2 regions of the Staphylococcus haemolyticus genome follow, and region 2 is predicted to be linked to the other one. Evidence: riboswitches for the same ligand, from Rfam matches in the RefSeq annotation. Region 2 holds a riboswitch; the other holds the start of a gene.

What was found. A riboswitch is a leader RNA that binds a small molecule or an ion and turns the genes downstream of it on or off. The one in region 2 is predicted to bind S-adenosylmethionine.
Region 1: another riboswitch for S-adenosylmethionine. It lies ahead of metX (homoserine O-acetyltransferase MetX); the one in region 2 lies ahead of metK (methionine adenosyltransferase).

The regions. Positions count from the first base shown of each region.
Region 1 covers NZ_CP035291.1:10,942-19,509, reverse strand. Annotated here, with positions in the region: gene dnaB (replicative DNA helicase) at 1-968, opposite strand, end outside; gene rplI (50S ribosomal protein L9) at 1,175-1,621, opposite strand; gene EQ029_RS00065 (DHH family phosphoesterase) at 1,618-3,585, opposite strand; gene EQ029_RS00060 (YybS family protein) at 3,613-4,539, opposite strand; gene metX (homoserine O-acetyltransferase MetX) at 4,663-5,631, opposite strand; SAM riboswitch class I at 5,703-5,804, opposite strand; gene EQ029_RS00050 (AzlD domain-containing protein) at 5,929-6,258, opposite strand; gene EQ029_RS00045 (AzlC family ABC transporter permease) at 6,255-6,950, opposite strand; gene serS (serine--tRNA ligase) at 7,400-8,568, opposite strand, start outside.
Region 2 covers NZ_CP035291.1:1,065,901-1,074,468, forward strand. Annotated here, with positions in the region: gene menE (o-succinylbenzoate--CoA ligase) at 1-1,345, shown strand, start outside; gene menC (o-succinylbenzoate synthase) at 1,347-2,354, shown strand; gene yidD (membrane protein insertion efficiency factor YidD) at 2,351-2,587, opposite strand; gene ytkD (RNA deprotection pyrophosphohydrolase) at 2,654-3,127, shown strand; gene EQ029_RS05265 (alpha/beta hydrolase family protein) at 3,108-3,878, shown strand; gene pckA (phosphoenolpyruvate carboxykinase (ATP)) at 3,942-5,534, opposite strand; SAM riboswitch class I at 5,699-5,809, shown strand; gene metK (methionine adenosyltransferase) at 5,925-7,121, shown strand; gene EQ029_RS05280 (hypothetical protein) at 7,215-8,123, shown strand; gene EQ029_RS05285 (aldo/keto reductase) at 8,402-8,568, shown strand, end outside.

The DNA of each region.
Region 1 (8,568 bases), 1.1 Mb from region 2:
AAATAGTCAATCACAATCATGTCTAAACCATGTTCTTGTTTTAAACGACGGCATTTAGAACGTAAGTCTGTAATTCGAATACCAGGTGTATCATCAATGAAGATCTTGGTACGTGATAATTTACCGACTGCTATTGTAAATCGATTCCAGTCTTCTTCTGTCATCGTACCTGTACGTAGTCGATTGGAATCCACGTTCCCTGAACTACAAATCATACGTGTTGCTAATTGGTCTGCCCCCATCTCAAGTGAGAAAATGCCGACAGTATAATTACCTTCATGTGTCGCTACCTTTTGAGCAATGTTAAGAGCGAAGGCAGTCTTACCTACTGAAGGACGGGCAGCCAAGATAATTAAGTCATTTCTATTAAATCCAGCTGTCATTTGGTCTAAATCACGATAACCCGTAGGAATGCCTGGCGTTTGACCACTATTTTGGTCGAGCTCTTCAGCTGTTTCATAAACTTGTCCTAATACATCTCTAATATCCTTAAATCCATCACTCTGACGATTAGAGGATAATTCAAGAATACGTCGCTCGGCATCACTTAATATCGCATCTAATTCAAGTTCATTATCATAGCCATCGTTGGCAATACTATCCGCAGTTTGAATTAATCTGCGTTTTAATGCATGGTTTGCGACGATATTTGTATAATACTGAATATTACGTGTCGTTGGTACATTATTTGAGAGTTCCGCTAAATATTGAGGACCACCAGCCTCGCTTAATGTACCTTCTTTCGTTAATTGATCCATTAACGTTACGACATCAATTTCATCACCATCTTCATTTAAGTTCATCATCGCTCTGAAGATGTGTTGGTGGGCACCTCTATAAAAGGACTCAGGAAGGAGCACTTCCTGAGTCGAATTAATCAATTGTGGATCTAAAATAATTGCACCTAAGACAGATTGTTCAGCTTCATTATTATGTGGCATTTGCTTTTGCTCATACATATTATCCATTAATCATTACACCTCTAAATCCATCTTAATTTTCATAAATCCTAGTGCAACATTGTTTAAAGTTTAAAATTATTTTGTCATTCGTTCACATAGAATGGTTAAATGACACTCAAATACATATTTTTACTTAACCTAAGTGTTTATACGCTTAAGTAAGTAGTTCTAATGATTAAAATCAAAAAACTGCTTTAGAGCCTATCCGCTTCTTACTTCTCTACAGTGTGAACACGGATCGTACCTTCAACTTCTTTATCTAATTTAACAGGTACATTTGTATAACCTAATGCATGGATACCTTGAGGTAAATCCATTTTACGTTTATCAATTTTAATATCATGTTGTGTTTTAAGTGCTTCAGCAATTTGCTTAGTACTTACAGAACCGAACAATTTGCCTCCTTCACCAGTTTTAGCACTCACTTCAACTTCGATTTCTTCTAATTTAGCTTTTAACGCTTTAGCATCATCAATTTCTTTTTGTCTATCTGCTTCAGCACGTTTATTTTGTTGTTCCAATTGTTTCAAATTACCTGGAGTTGCTTCAACAGCATAATTATTTTTAATTAAAAAGTTATTTGCATACCCTACTGGTACATCTTTAATTTCGCCTTTTTTACCTTTACCTTTAACATCTTGTGTGAAAATTACTTTCATGCGTCTTCACTCCTACTCATTTGTTCTGTAATTGCTTGTTGTAATTGTTCAATCGCTTCTTCAATTGATAATCCTTTCAATTGTGTTGCAGCGTTAGTTAAGTGACCACCGCCACCTAAGGCTTCCATCGTTAATTGAACATTAATAGAGCCTAATGAACGTGCTGATATACCGATTAAGTTATCTTCACGTTTAGCTACTACATAAGAAGCTTCTATACCTTCTAAACTTAACAACTCATCCGCAGCTTGTGCAACTGTAACAGGATGATAAATTTTTTCGTTAGAACCATGTGCAATTGCAATGCCATTATCTTGAACTTCAACTGTTCGAATAAGTTCTGAACGATTGATATACGTATCGACGTCATCTTTTAAGAAGTGTTGCGTTAATATCGTATCTGCACCATGGGCACGTAAATAGCTTGCCGCGTCAAACGTTCTAGAACCTGTACGTAATGTGAAATTACGTGTATCCACAATGATACCTGCATACATAACAGTAGATTCTAAACGTGTTAAACGTTGTTCAGTTGGTTGATATTCTAATAACTCTGTTACAAGTTCTGCAGTCGAACTTGCATAAGGTTCCATATATACTAATAATGGATTAGAAATAAAGCTTTCTCCTCGTCTATGATGGTCAATCACGACTTTACGATTAGCTTTATTTAGAATGTTCTCATCTAATACCATTTCTGGTTTATGCGTATCCACAACGACAATCGTAGATTTGGATGTCATCATATCCCAAGCTTCATCTGATGTTACAAATCTTTCCTTCAACTCAGGTTTCTTATCGATTTCATCCATCACTCGGCGTAACGTTGGATCAATATCTTCCTCGTTTAAGACAACATAAGCTTCTAAATTATTCATTAATGCGAATCTTGAAACCCCAATTGCCGCACCTATAGCATCTAAGTCAGGACGTTTATGTCCCATAATGATAACTTTATCGCCTTCAGTTAAGATATCCTTTAATGCGTGAGAAATAACACGCGCTCTTACACGTGTACGTTTTTCCATCGGGTCAGTCTTACCGCCATAGAATCGCACGTTTCCGTTCATATTCTTAATAGCTACTTGGTCACCACCACGACCTAATGCTAAATCTAGACCAGATTGTGATAATTCGCCAAGATCGATTAAGTTCTCAGTACCTTCTCCGACACCGATACTTAATGTTAATTGAGCACGGTAACCGACACTCTTTTCACGTAATTGGCTAAGGATTTCAAAGTTAGATTCTTCGATTTCAGCTAATATTTTTTGATTTAAATACGCTACGAACTGGTCAGAATTATATCGTTTAAAGTAAATATTGTATTCTGATGCCCAACGACTAATCACTCGCGTTACCATTGAGTTGATTTCAGAACGTTGCGTGTCGTTCATATTTTGCGTAATTTCATCGTAGTTATCTAAGAATAACGTTGCGATGATTGGCTTTGATTCTTCATATAGCTCATTAGTTTGCACTTCATCTGTAATATCGAAGAAATATAAACAACTTTCTTCTTCTGAATGACGAACGTGGTAATGATATTGACCATGTTCGATTTCAACTTCTTGTACCTTTTCAAGCTGCTTTAAAATATTCGGAAAAACTTCATTGACTGGTTCTGAGATGACATTCGTTTCTAAGTGTTCAGACATGTACTGGTTAATCCATTCAATATGGTCATCAGCATCAAGCACGACCATACCAATAGGTAATCGTTTAATTGCTCTGTTGCTTCCAGCCGAGATGTGACCACTTAAGTTATCCACATAATTATCCATTTTCAATAAGGCTTGTCTGACTAACACGATGCTAATAATAATCATCACGACTAAAATAGCTGCTGCAATTGTAGCGACTAATGGTTTAAAGATAAACCATACAACTACAAGTGCAATCGAAGTAAGTACCATTAAAATAAATGGTATCAGTAGAGCCTTCTTAGTGGATTGACGGTTCATTATTCCACCTCTATTCACTTTTTAAAGTCATTTTTTAATCATTCGTTTTAAATTAATTCCTAAATCAAGTACGCCAAGTAATGCAATGATATGTGTTGCTGGTGTAATAATTGTCCCCACAACCATCAGCAATATCGTTACAGCGTTTGGTATACGTTTTGCTTTACCAAAGAAATGAATTACACTTAATCCTTGGATATACATCAGTAATGATAACACAACTTCGAAATTTAACACGATACTTTGGAAAGTACTTGGTTCAGTAGCGAACATTACACAAAGTAAAACAACCATATATACCCACAGTAATGAACGGTTAAGCTGCCAAGCAAATAAAGGTTTAAAAATTGGTGTAGCTACTTTAAATTTACGAAGAATTGGAAATGTAATAATTAAGTTAATTAAGACTAAAATAAAGACCGTAATGATAATAAAACTTGGAAGTTGAACTGCCATTTGACGGAAGCCTTCTTCTAAGATTGTTTTATAATCTGCTTCAACACCTGATGTTACAACAGCATTATGCATTGTATCTTTAAAAGGCTTAATTAATGTCGTAGCGCTAGGTATCTTTTTAAACGTTTGTAATAACATAAATGCGACTAAAGTAAATATACTTAAATATGTTGTAGCTATAAATAAGATGCGTTCTTTAGAGGCACGTTCTTTCAATAATTGGCCAATAATAAAGCTAAGTATTAAAACTAAAATCATGGCACTTAATACAAATGTATTACCCAACAATGTGGTAAGAATTACTGTGATCAAAGCTCCAATTCCAAATGATGGAATAGACTTATTCCATAAAATAATACCTGGAATTGTAGCGAATAAACATAGAATTAATCCAAGTACTGGTAATACATACGTAACTAAAGCAACCATAACAAGTGCAATTGTTCCTATAATTGTTGCTTTAGGATGTACTTTTGAAAACAAATTCGCCACTCCTATACTATTTTGACTATAACTTCTATTTTAACCTCTAAGCAAAATTAAAACAAATTGTGAAGATTGAGGTATAGCATAAGACTATAACAATGTGTTTTTACTTCCATAGCGACCTACCCGTTTCGTCTATTTCCGCTTAAATTTCGTTACTTTAAGAAAATGATACAAGTTAGGTGCCCAATCATTAAAATTTAATAAAAAGCCATCATGACCTACATTATCTGGAACAAAGAAATGACGATGATATTTAAATCGCTCCCCTACTGCCCTCACTTGATCATCTGGATATAATAAATCATCTGTAAAGCCCATTGTTAAGACCTTAGTATCCAGAGATTGATAAACATCATCTACATTAGTACGTCCGCGATCAACATTATGGCTATCTAATACATTTAGCATTGTTAAATAACATGACAAATCATACGTTTCTTTAAATTTATTACCTTGATGTCGTTGATAACTCACCACTTCATCTGGTGAAAAGCGTTGGTCATAACTTTTAGATGAACGATACGTTAGAAAGCCTAATTGTCGCGCAATACTAAGACCTTCTTTGCCACCAATATGAATCGCTTCTCGTGCAATTTCATTGAAAGCACGACTATATGATGACGTCTTATCAGTTGCTGCTAGAATAACCGCCTTATCCACTTCGAATTGGTGATTATATAGAAGCTCCATGACTTGCATGCCACCTAGGCTACCACCAATTAAAATATTAATCTTGTTGAAACCAAGTGCGTGTATGCCCAGTTCAATAGCTTTTACAATATCTCTCAAAGTTAAATGCTTTGGAAAATTTGGATTAGTTAAAGGAGAACTTGAACCAAAGGGACTACCAATAACATTAAACGTTAGAAATTGATAATCATAAATCGGCATATAACCACCGTCTATAATTTCACGCCACCAACCAGGCTCGTCATCTGTGCCATATGTTAGATGATTACCAGTAAGTGCGTGACACACTACAACAAGCGGTTGACCAGCATAGCCTACATGTTCATAACGCAATTGTAAATTATCAATCATTTCACCTGATTCAGTTGTAAAGGGTCCTAGATTTAATGTTTCTACTGTGTAATTGGTCATGCGATTACCTCCTTTTAAATAAAAAAATCGCCTATACTCTATTCTTAAAGTATGAGGCGATTTGTCTCCATTACTTATCATTCGAGTATCTCGTTGGTAGTAGCACCGTGCGTATGCATCGCCGGTTGCTGAAGTTTCTCAGGGCCGTGTCCCTCCACTTCTCTTAATAAGTTTTTTATCTCTATTCATTTACTGCGTATTTATAAAATAGTATCAATGTACCATTTATGTTCTAGACTTTTATTGTATCTAATTGTATAACCAACTTCAATTGTTAGTTGTTAGGTCCTACCTTTTCTAAAAGAAGAAACGTAAACCTGCTATAAGAACAATCCCCACTAGAATGGTTGTCGTAAGACTTCGTGTAAAAAGCGCAACAAAAACAGTTGGAATTGTTACTAAAACAAATGGGATATTGAGTGTATAGCCTGCTACGCCCTCTTGTTGCTCAATAATGCCATCTAAGATGAGTGCTGTAAATAATGTAATTGGTATAAACGATAACCATTTGATTACCGTTTCTGAAAGTTGAATACGTGAAATCATTAAGAATGGAACTACTCGAATAATTAAAGTTACAATTCCACATAACACGATTAATATAAACATGTGCCAAGATGTCGTCATTTATCCATCACCACCCCTAATGTTGCTGCTAACATAGATGCAATTAAAATTGCTACGTATGACGGCATAAACCAGCTTAAACTGAGCATCATCACGATGACAAATACGATAAGTACTATGTAAATTCTAAGTTTAGATGAAGTGATTGATTCAAATTGTGCCATTGTTAAAAAGATAAACATCGCGGTAATCGCAAAATCGAGACCTAACATATCTGGATTAGATATGTATTTACCAAGTAACGCACCAACAATACTTGCTAGTGCCCAAAATGAATATGCAGTTAGATTCAATCCATGTAACCAACGATCGTTTATCTTCTCCCCTTTTAAATGAGGTGTGATTGCAACGCCAAAGGTTTCATCTGTCAAAATTGAAGATAAGCCTAGTCGATTCCAAATACCATAATCTTTATAATTAGGTGCCAACGTCATTGAAAGTAGGAAGAAACGTGAATTGACAATCAATGTTGTAAGAACAATGGCAGAAATCGGTGTTCCAGTAGCCACAAGCGCACATATAATAAATTGTGCTGCACCAGCATACACAAGCAAACATAATAATAGTATTTCGATAATACTAAAGTGTTGTGAAGCCGCCACTATTCCAAATGATAGTCCAATTCCAACGTAGCCTAATAAAGTAGGTATACATTCTTTAACGCCCTGTTTAAATGTCACATGTGATGTCATCTTTGTAACCTCCTTTATTCTGTTTAATTTTATAAAGTAATATACTAATAATTTTAGTCTAATATACGGATGCTAGAGTAGCAACAACATTAGACGCAGGGTTGTGTGATGTTAGACTGAAAGACTACTTAGAAGTATTGATTTGAAAGGATTTTAAATGTGTCTATTTTTTGACTATAACGGTTGATTTACCTCTTGGAAAGCAGTCTAAAATACCCCTTTTAACTTCATCCCTTTATTAAGAAAAAGTGGAATTTTATGCAATTAATTATTAGAAATATACTAAGAGGATATGGACTAAATTTAATATATTAGAATTTCATATGTAAGGATAAAAAAAAACTGAGAAAAGCTCGGTAAGAGCATTTTCTCAGTTTAGTCGGCTACTGCGAATTTCGATGTAGCCCTAACATATTCATTTTGTCCTAGATTTATGACTTATTCATGAATTAGCCATTAACAGGACGGATTTCAGTTTTACCACCCATAAATGGTACTAATGCTTCTGGAATTGTGATTGAACCATCTGCATTTTGATAGTTTTCAACGATAGCTGCAAATGTACGACCTACAGCAAGTCCACTACCATTTAAAGTATGTGCTAATTCTGGTTTAGAAGCGGCATCACGTTTGAAGCGGATGTTAGCACGACGCGCTTGGAAATCAGTACAGTTTGAGCAAGAACTAATTTCTTTATAGTTGTCATAACTTGGTAACCATACCTCTAAGTCGTATGTTTTACTAGCACTGAAACCGATGTCGCCAGTACATAAGATAACACGACGATATGGTAAACCTAATTCTTCAAGAATTGCTTCAGCATTTTGTGTCATATCTTCTAAAGCGTCCCAAGAATCTTCAGGTTTTTCGATACGAACCATTTCAACTTTGTCGAATTGGTGTAAACGGATTAAACCTCTTGTATCTCTACCAGCTGATCCTGCTTCACTACGGAAACAAGCTGTTTGTGCAGTGAATTTTTCTGGTAATACGCCTGGTTGGATGATTTCATCTCTGTAGAAGTTAGTTAATGGAACTTCTGCAGTTGGAATTGTGTATAAACCTTCTTTTTCAACTTTGAATAAATCTTCTTCAAATTTAGGTAATTGACCAGTACCAAACATTGTATCTGCGTTAACTAATTGAGGTGTCATCATTTCAGTATAACCGTGTTGCGTTGTATGTTTAGTAAGCATGTAGTTCATTAATGCACGTTCTAATAATGCACCATCTTTAGTTAAGTATACGAAACGCGCACCTGAAATTTTTGCAGCACGTTCAAAGTCTGCCATTTTTAATTCTTCTACTAAGTCCCAGTGTGCTTTAGGTTCAAAGTCAAATTCACGAGGTGTACCCCATTTTTTAACTTCAACGTTTTCTTCATCAGAATCCCCTTGTGGTACATCTTCAGCAATTAGGTTAGGGATACGAATTAAGATATCTCTAACTTTATTATCCACTTCGTTAAGTTTAGCGTCGTTTTCTTTGATTTCGTCACCAAGTTCACGCATTTCTTTGATGACGTCGTCTGCATTTTCTTTGTTACGTTTCTTTTCAGCGATTTCTTCACTTACTTTGTTACGACGTGCTTTCATTTCTTCAGTTTTACCGATTAATT
Region 2 (8,568 bases):
AGTTACAGATGGAAATCATTCTATAACTTTTAAGGAATTGTATGATAAAGCATTTTCAATATCAGAACAAATTCTTTCTTTAAATAATAATAGAGTAGGATTGTATATTAAAAACGATATTGCGTCTATCACGCTGATTAACGCTTGTTGGTTAGCTAATGTTGAAATAGCAATGCTAAACACGCGATTAACAGAAACTGAAATGATAAATCAAATGAATTCCATCAATGTATCAACAATATTAACGACGCAACCATTTCACTTGTCGGATTTTAATGTAATACATATATCTGAAATAGAACAATATTCAAAACGTATCAATAATCAAACATGTAATTATGATCGAATTGCTTCGATTATGTTTACATCTGGAACGACAGGTCCTCAAAAAGCAGTACCACAAACCTTTAAAAATCATTATGCAAGTGCAATTGGGTGTAAAGAAAGTTTAGGATATGATGAAACCACTAAATGGTTATCTGTTTTACCGATATATCATATTTCAGGTCTTAGTGTTTTATTACGTTCTATAATTGAGGGTTTTACGGTACGTATATTGGAAAAATATAATACACAAACGATGTTATCGATCATTAAGGAAGAAGGACCTACCCATATATCACTAGTCCCACAAACGCTTAAATGGCTTATGGATGCAGGATTAAACCAACCGTTCTCAATTGAGAAAATATTACTTGGAGGTGCCAAATTATCAACTACATTAATTGATGAAGCCCTAAATTATCAGTTACCGATATACAATTCATTTGGAATGACAGAAACGTGTTCTCAATTTCTAACTGCTACACCCGAGATGCTTGCACAACGGTATGATACTGTCGGCAAACCAAGTGAAAACGTTAATGTACGTATTAAACATCCAAATAGTGAAGGTCATGGCGAACTTCTCATAAAAGGGAATAATGTAATGAACGGTTATTTATATCCAGCAGGGTTGAGCGATACTTTTGAGGATGGATACTTTAAGACTGGTGATATAGCAGAAATTGATGAGGAAGGATTTGTGATGGTTTATGATCGTCGCAAAGATTTGATCATAAGTGGTGGGGAAAATATTTATCCATATGAGATTGAATCAATTGCTAAAACACATTCAGATATTAATGACGCTGTATGTGTAGCGCAAGAGGATGAGACATGGGGTCAAATACCAGTACTATATTATGTTTCGGATGATACAATTCCAGAAATAGAATTAACTAAATATTTGAAAACGTATTTGGCAAAATATAAAGTACCCAAAGCCTTTCATCAGGTTGAAAGTTTACCGTACACTTCTACAGGTAAATTACAACGCAACAAAATGATTAATAAAGGACAATAATATGAGGATTAAAGCAGTAAATTTTTATCTTTACAATCATGAATTTAGAGATCCAATTGTAACTCCCAAAGTTAAATTGACATACCGAAAAGCACTTATTGTTGAAATTTTAAGTGAAGAGGATCAATCTTTTTTTGGAGAGTGCAATGCATTTGAAACAAATTGGTACAACGAAGAAACGATTGAAACTGTACAAGAAATACTTTCACAATGGTCAGAAAGTATTGTTAAAAAGTCTGTTCATAAATATGAAGATTGGAAACCATATTTAGATATACTTGACAATTATCCCACAGCGAGAAGTACTGTAGTTATGGCGATTTATCAGATGTATCATGATTTACCGAAGTTTAAAGTAGCGTATGGTGCAACGATAAGTGGCATAAGTGCACAACAACTTGATTATTTAAAACAAACTCAACCCAAACGTATAAAGTTAAAATGGACAGGTCAACTGAATGATGACATCTCACTTTTAGATGACATATTGCCTTATGATTTTGAATTAGCATTAGATGCTAATGAGTCACTAGATGTTTCTGATTTTCAAAAATTAGAATCTATAAATGACCAAAATATACTTTATATAGAAGAACCATTTAAATCGCTTTCTTCAACTTTACACATTGATCATACACAATACCCTGCAATTGCACTCGATGAAAAAGCTACTGATATCAATAGTATTATTTCAATTGTTAACCAATTCCCGGTTAAAGTAGTGATTGTTAAACCATTTAGAGTTGGTGGTCTTGATAGAGTACAATCATTGATTCGTGAATTGAAATCAATTGATATTAAAGTGGTTATAGGTGGAATGTACGAATATGGACTAAGTCGTTACTTTACTGCATTATTAGCTCGAGAAGGTGATTATCCTGGGGATGTAACTCCAGATGGTTATTATTTTACTGACGATTTCACGCAAGGTGTCGGTAAATTAAAAGAGGGGATGATTTCATTTTCCCCCCCTCAAATCGATAAATCAAAATTACTTAAATTAAATTAGTGTCTATGTTTATCCTTTTTTAAAGGAACTGGATCAAATCCACCTTTATGTAGTGGATGACATTTAAGAATGCGACGTATTCCCATGTAGCCGCCTTTGAGTGGGCCGTAAACTTCAATCGCTTCTCGTGTATATTCTGAACACGTAGGATAAAATCGGCATGTGGGTGGTGTCATAGGTGAAATATAGCGTTGATATATATGGATTATTCCAAGAAATAATTTTTTTAACATTATAGGCCTCCAACAAGTAATACGATTATAAATAAGTTTAACATATTGAAGGGAGTAGTATGGAACATGGAGTTTCTAGATAAAGATAATAGACGTGTCACAATGTGTTACAAAACGAACAACGACCATCCAGATGGTAATCATGTTTTAGCTATTCCGTTATATCAGAGTCAGTTACTATTTACCCATCATAAATTACGTGGCATCGAGTTCCCGGGTGGTAAGGTTGAAAAAGGAGAAGAAAGCATACAAGCTATCAAGAGAGAGCTTTTTGAAGAAACAGGAGGCATACCTGAAACGATAGATTATATTGCTCAATATCAGGTTCATACATTCGATAACTCAATTTTCAAAAAAGATGTATATATCGTGAAGGTTAAATCATTTAAAGAGAAAAGTGATTATTTAGAAACGAGAGGGCCATTATTATTTGATAATATTAATTCTATTCCATTAGATAAACAAAGTTATTTAATACAAGATAATGCAATTCTTAAATGTGTTGAGAGGATGATAGAACTTGGATATTATCGTGACTAAGAAAATGCCTATAGCATCAAGAACACACCAATTCGATGAAATTACTTATAAAGTTGATGGCTTAAAAGTAAAAGCATTACAGATGTGTCCTTTAACGAAGACAGTAAAAAGAATCGTAGTATATTTGCGAGGAGGTAAGGGACAAGTCGGACGTGTACGTGCAGCAAGACTAATGCAGTTTGCAAATGATAATACCTTAGTTGTAGGTCCTTATTATAGAGGAAGTAATGGAAGTGAAGGTAGAGATGAGTTTGCTAACGCTGATTTAAAAGATGTTACCTATCTCATAAAGATACTTAAACAACGATTTCCTAATGCATATATACACATGATTGGTTTTTCAAGAGGTGGAATACAAGGACTACTTACATATCAAGATTACCCAGTCGATAGTTACATCATCTGGGGTGGTGTATCAAGTATGCACTTGATGTATGAAGAACGTACTGATTTAAGAGGGATGTTGCGTCGAATGGTAGGACATCCTTCCAAAAATAAAGAATCTTATGACCAAAGAGATGCGATAAAACTTATTGATTCTAATAGTCCACCAATTTTAATCGTTCATGGTGGCAAGGATAAACAAGTAGGTATTCATCATGCCAATTACTTGGAAGAACAATTGAAATTAAAAGGTGTTGTTCATGATACATTTTATCAACTTGATGAAGGGCATGTACCTAGACCACAAGCAATGAAATTAGCGCTCGATTATGTGCATCAATGGATGACGAAATGTGAAGAAATATAATAAGACAACGTATAAGGTTTCAGTATAGTATGCCTTATACATTGTCTTTTTAATAAATATTAATTATTTGTTAAAGCCACCAGTGTTAGCAATTTCTTCAACTTCTGGACCGAATTTCTTGAAGTTTTCTTCAAAACGTTTAATTAAGTCATCCGCTTGAGCGCGATATTTATCAGAATCACTCCAAGCATTAATTGGATTCAGTATTGTTTTTGGAACATCTTCCATTTCAGTAGGAATACTTAAACCAAATTTCTCATCTTTTGTGAACTCTGCATTTTTCAATTTACCTTTAATTGCTTGATCTACCATATAACGAGTGTAATGTAGACTAATACGTCTACCTACGCCGTATTTACCACCAGTCCAGCCAGTGTTAACTAAATATACATCAACCTCATGTTTATCTATTAGCTCACCTAATAAATCTGCATATTTAATAGGATTAAGTGGTAAGAAAGGTGCACCAAAACAAGTTGAGAATGATGGTTCTGGTTCAGTAACGCCACGCTCAGTTCCAGCTAATTTAGAAGTGAAACCACTTAAGAAATGGTACATCGCTTGAGATTTAGTTAATTTAGCAATAGGTGGAAGTACACCAAATGCGTCAGCAGTTAAGAAAATTATTGTATTAGGATGTGCTGCTTTAGATGGTAATACAATATTATCAATGTGATGAATTGGATAAGCAGCACGTGTATTTTCAGTATATGAATTATCATCGAAATCAACAACACCACGCTCGTTAACCACAGTATTCTCTAATATAGTACCGTATTGAATCGCGTTATAAATTTGAGGTTCTTTTTCTTTAGAAAGGTTGATTGCTTTTGCGTAACAACCACCTTCAATATTGAAAATACCGTTTTTATTCCAACCGTGTTCATCATCACCAATCAATTTTCTATCAGGTGCTGCTGATAAAGTTGTTTTACCTGTACCTGATAATCCGAAGAATAAGGCTACGTCTCCTTTATCTCCAACATTCGCAGAACAATGCATACTCATAATATCTTGCATTGGAAGCAAATAGTTCATTACTGAGAAGATACCTTTTTTCATCTCACCAGCATACTCTGTACCACCAATTAAAATGGTTTTATGTTTGAATGAAATGATAACAAAAGTTTCAGATTTAGTTCCATCAACTTCAGGATCAGCTTTAAAGTGAGGTGCTGAAACAATTGTGAAGTTAGGTTTTATATTACTAGCTTCTTCTTTAGAATCTGGGCGGATAAACATGTTTTGAGCAAAAAGGTTGTGCCATGCAAGTTCATTGATAACTGTAAGTTTCAATTGTGTGTCTTTGTCACTACCTGCATAACCATTAAAAACGTAAAGTTCGTCTTTTTTATCAAGATAGTCTAAAACTTTAGAGTAGAGATTTAAGAAAGTTTCTTCATCGATAGGTTGGTTGATATCTCCCCAATGAATATTATCTTTATAAGAAGGTTCTGTAACAATGAATTTATCTTTAGGTGAACGTCCAGTGTATTTACCTGTGCTCGCATTGATAGCACCAAGTTCAGTTAATTCTCCTTCATTATTATCCATAATTTTGTAATAAAGTTGAGTTGTTGAAAGCTGAAAAAGAGAGCTTTCTTTTTCCAATAATTTTTTAATTTTAGGTGTTTCGCCGTATGTATCTACTGACATACCCAATCCCTCCAGCGTGTGTTATAGAAATTCAATATTGTAAGCCTTTACATGAAAATAGTATAACATAATGCCGTAATTATTCCACCTGGAAAAAACAAAAACCATTTAAAAACAAAATTGACATTAATAAATGAATTAGGTAGTATAGTTCTTAACGGATTCTCTTATCCTGAGTGGTGGAGGGACATGGACCCAATGAAACCCAGCAACCTCTTTTTTAAAAGAAAGGTGCCAAACCGTTTGCAGACATATATTCGTCTGAACGATAAGAGCGAATGGACGTTTAAGAGCCTTCTCTCTGTCTTGAATAGTGAAGAAGGCTCTTTTATTTTTGAGCTCACATTTAAAAGAGAATTTTCGTAAATATAGTTATAAAAGGAGCAAATCATGACTTACAATAAACGTTTATTTACTTCAGAATCAGTGACAGAAGGACATCCAGATAAGATTGCTGACCAAGTATCTGATGCCATTTTAGATGAAATCTTAAAAGATGACCCCAATGCACGTGTTGCTTGTGAAACTACTGTAACAACTGGAATGGCTCTAATTTCAGGTGAAATATCTACATCAACCTATGTAGATATCCCTAAAGTTGTAAGAGAAACAATTAAAGGTATTGGCTATACTCGTGCTAAATATGGCTATGATTACCAAACTATGGCAGTTTTAACTGCAATCGATGAGCAGTCACCTGATATTGCACAAGGTGTTGACAAAGCACTTGAATACAGAAATGATATTTCAGAAGAAGAGATTGAAGCTACTGGTGCCGGTGACCAAGGTTTAATGTTCGGATATGCTACAAATGAAACAGAAACATATATGCCTTTACCTATCTTTTTATCTCATCAATTAGCTAAACGTTTATCTGATGTACGTAAAGATGGAATTTTAAACTATTTAAGACCGGATGGTAAAGTTCAAGTAACAGTTGAATACGACGAATCAGATAAACCTAAGCGTATTGACACGATTGTAGTATCATCTCAACATGCGGATGATATTGAATTAGAACAAATTCAAAGTGACATTAAAGAACATGTCATATACCCAACAGTTCCTGAAGGATTAATTGATAATGAAACGAAATTCTTTATCAATCCTACTGGAAGATTTGTTATCGGTGGACCTCAAGGTGATGCTGGATTAACAGGACGTAAAATCATTGTTGATACTTATGGTGGTTATGCACGTCATGGAGGAGGTTGCTTTAGTGGTAAAGACCCAACTAAAGTAGACCGATCAGCAGCTTATGCGGCAAGATATGTAGCTAAAAATATTGTTGCTGCAGGACTAGCAGACCAATGTGAAGTACAACTTGCTTATGCTATTGGCGTGGCTGAACCAGTTTCAATTTCAATTGATACATTTAAAACGGGCAAAGTTTCTGAAGCTCAACTTGTTGAAGCTGTTAGAGCTAACTTTGATTTACGTCCAGCAGGTATCATTAAAATGTTAGATTTAAAGCATCCTATATACAAACAAACTGCTGCTTATGGTCACTTTGGTAGAACAGATGTATTGTTACCATGGGAGAAATTAGATAAAGTCAATGTATTAAAAGATGCTGTTCAAGCTTAATAAACGCTTTAAATAATATAAAGAAATTGTCGAAATTATAGATAGTTTCCATTATAATTAGATTTACTGATAGATTAAAGGAGCGTTGATTTAATGAATTCATTTGGACCAATCGAAATTGGTTTAATCGTAGCAATTGTAGTTGCAATTATCTGTTTAATATTATTCTTAGTTACACTTAAAAGTAAAAACAATATTAAACAGAAAACAAAAGAAGAATACGACTTAAAAGAAAAGCAAATGAAAGCGTCACATGACGAAGCCCTAGAGAAAGAACGCATACAAAATAAAAAGCAAGTTACTAAACAAAAAGAAGATTTTGATGCAACTGTAAGCGGTAAAGATCGTGAAATTGATGCATTGAAACTATTCTCAAAAAACAAAAGTGAATATGTTACGGATATGCGCTTAATTGGAATTAGAGATCGTTTAGTGAAAGAAAAACGTATTAGACCTGAAGATATGCATATTATGGCAAACATCTTTTTACCAAGTAATGAATTCAATGATATTGAACGCATTAGTCACCTTGTACTTACGCGTACAGGCCTATATATTATAGATTCTCAACTATTAAAAGGGCATGTTTATCAAGGTATAAGTGGTAAGCAATTTAACGAATTGCCTATGATGGAACAAGTATTTAGTACTTTGGATTTAGATGTTAAGTCACCTCAAACACTAGTACTCGATCAAAATGAAGATAAATCTTCATTGTCATTCGTTAATTACTCAGAACAACTTACTTCAATTGAAAAGCTAGCGTCAGACTTGCAAACACAATTAGGGGCTAAATATACGCCAACTGCGATTTTATACTTTAATCCTAAACACGATGGAGACGTAACGATTTCAAATTATGCACAAAGTTCAAGTGTTAAAGTTCTAGTTGGACCTGATCAATTAGATGAGTTCTTTAATAAATTTGTATTCCATGGACGTATTCAATATAACGTAGATGAATTACAAAATGTTATGGATAAAATTGAATCATTTAATTAGTATTAGAGCCTGGGACATAAATAATATGATGATGCTATTTTGCAAATTCGCAGTAGCTGACTGAACTGAAAATGCGCTTAACTCAAGCTTTTTTCAGTTCTAGTCATCCTTGCGGGGGTGGGACGACGAATTTAAAAAGAATTCTGTCCCACTCCCTTTTTAATTTTGAGGAGAAGCTTATTAAAATAATAAACTAAACTAATATTAAAGTTTTCAATAATGACAATTATGGGAATAGAGTAGTAATTATTAAAATATAAAGAAAAGAGGTTTCTTTTATGGAAACAATTGAATTTTATAATGGTCACACAATGCCTAAAGTTGGAATTGGTACTTTTAGAGTAGAAAATAACGATGAATGTAAGGAGGCAGTTAAGCATGCAATTGTCTCAGGTTATCGTAGTATTGATACAGCTAAAGTATATGGTAATGAAGAACAAGTTGG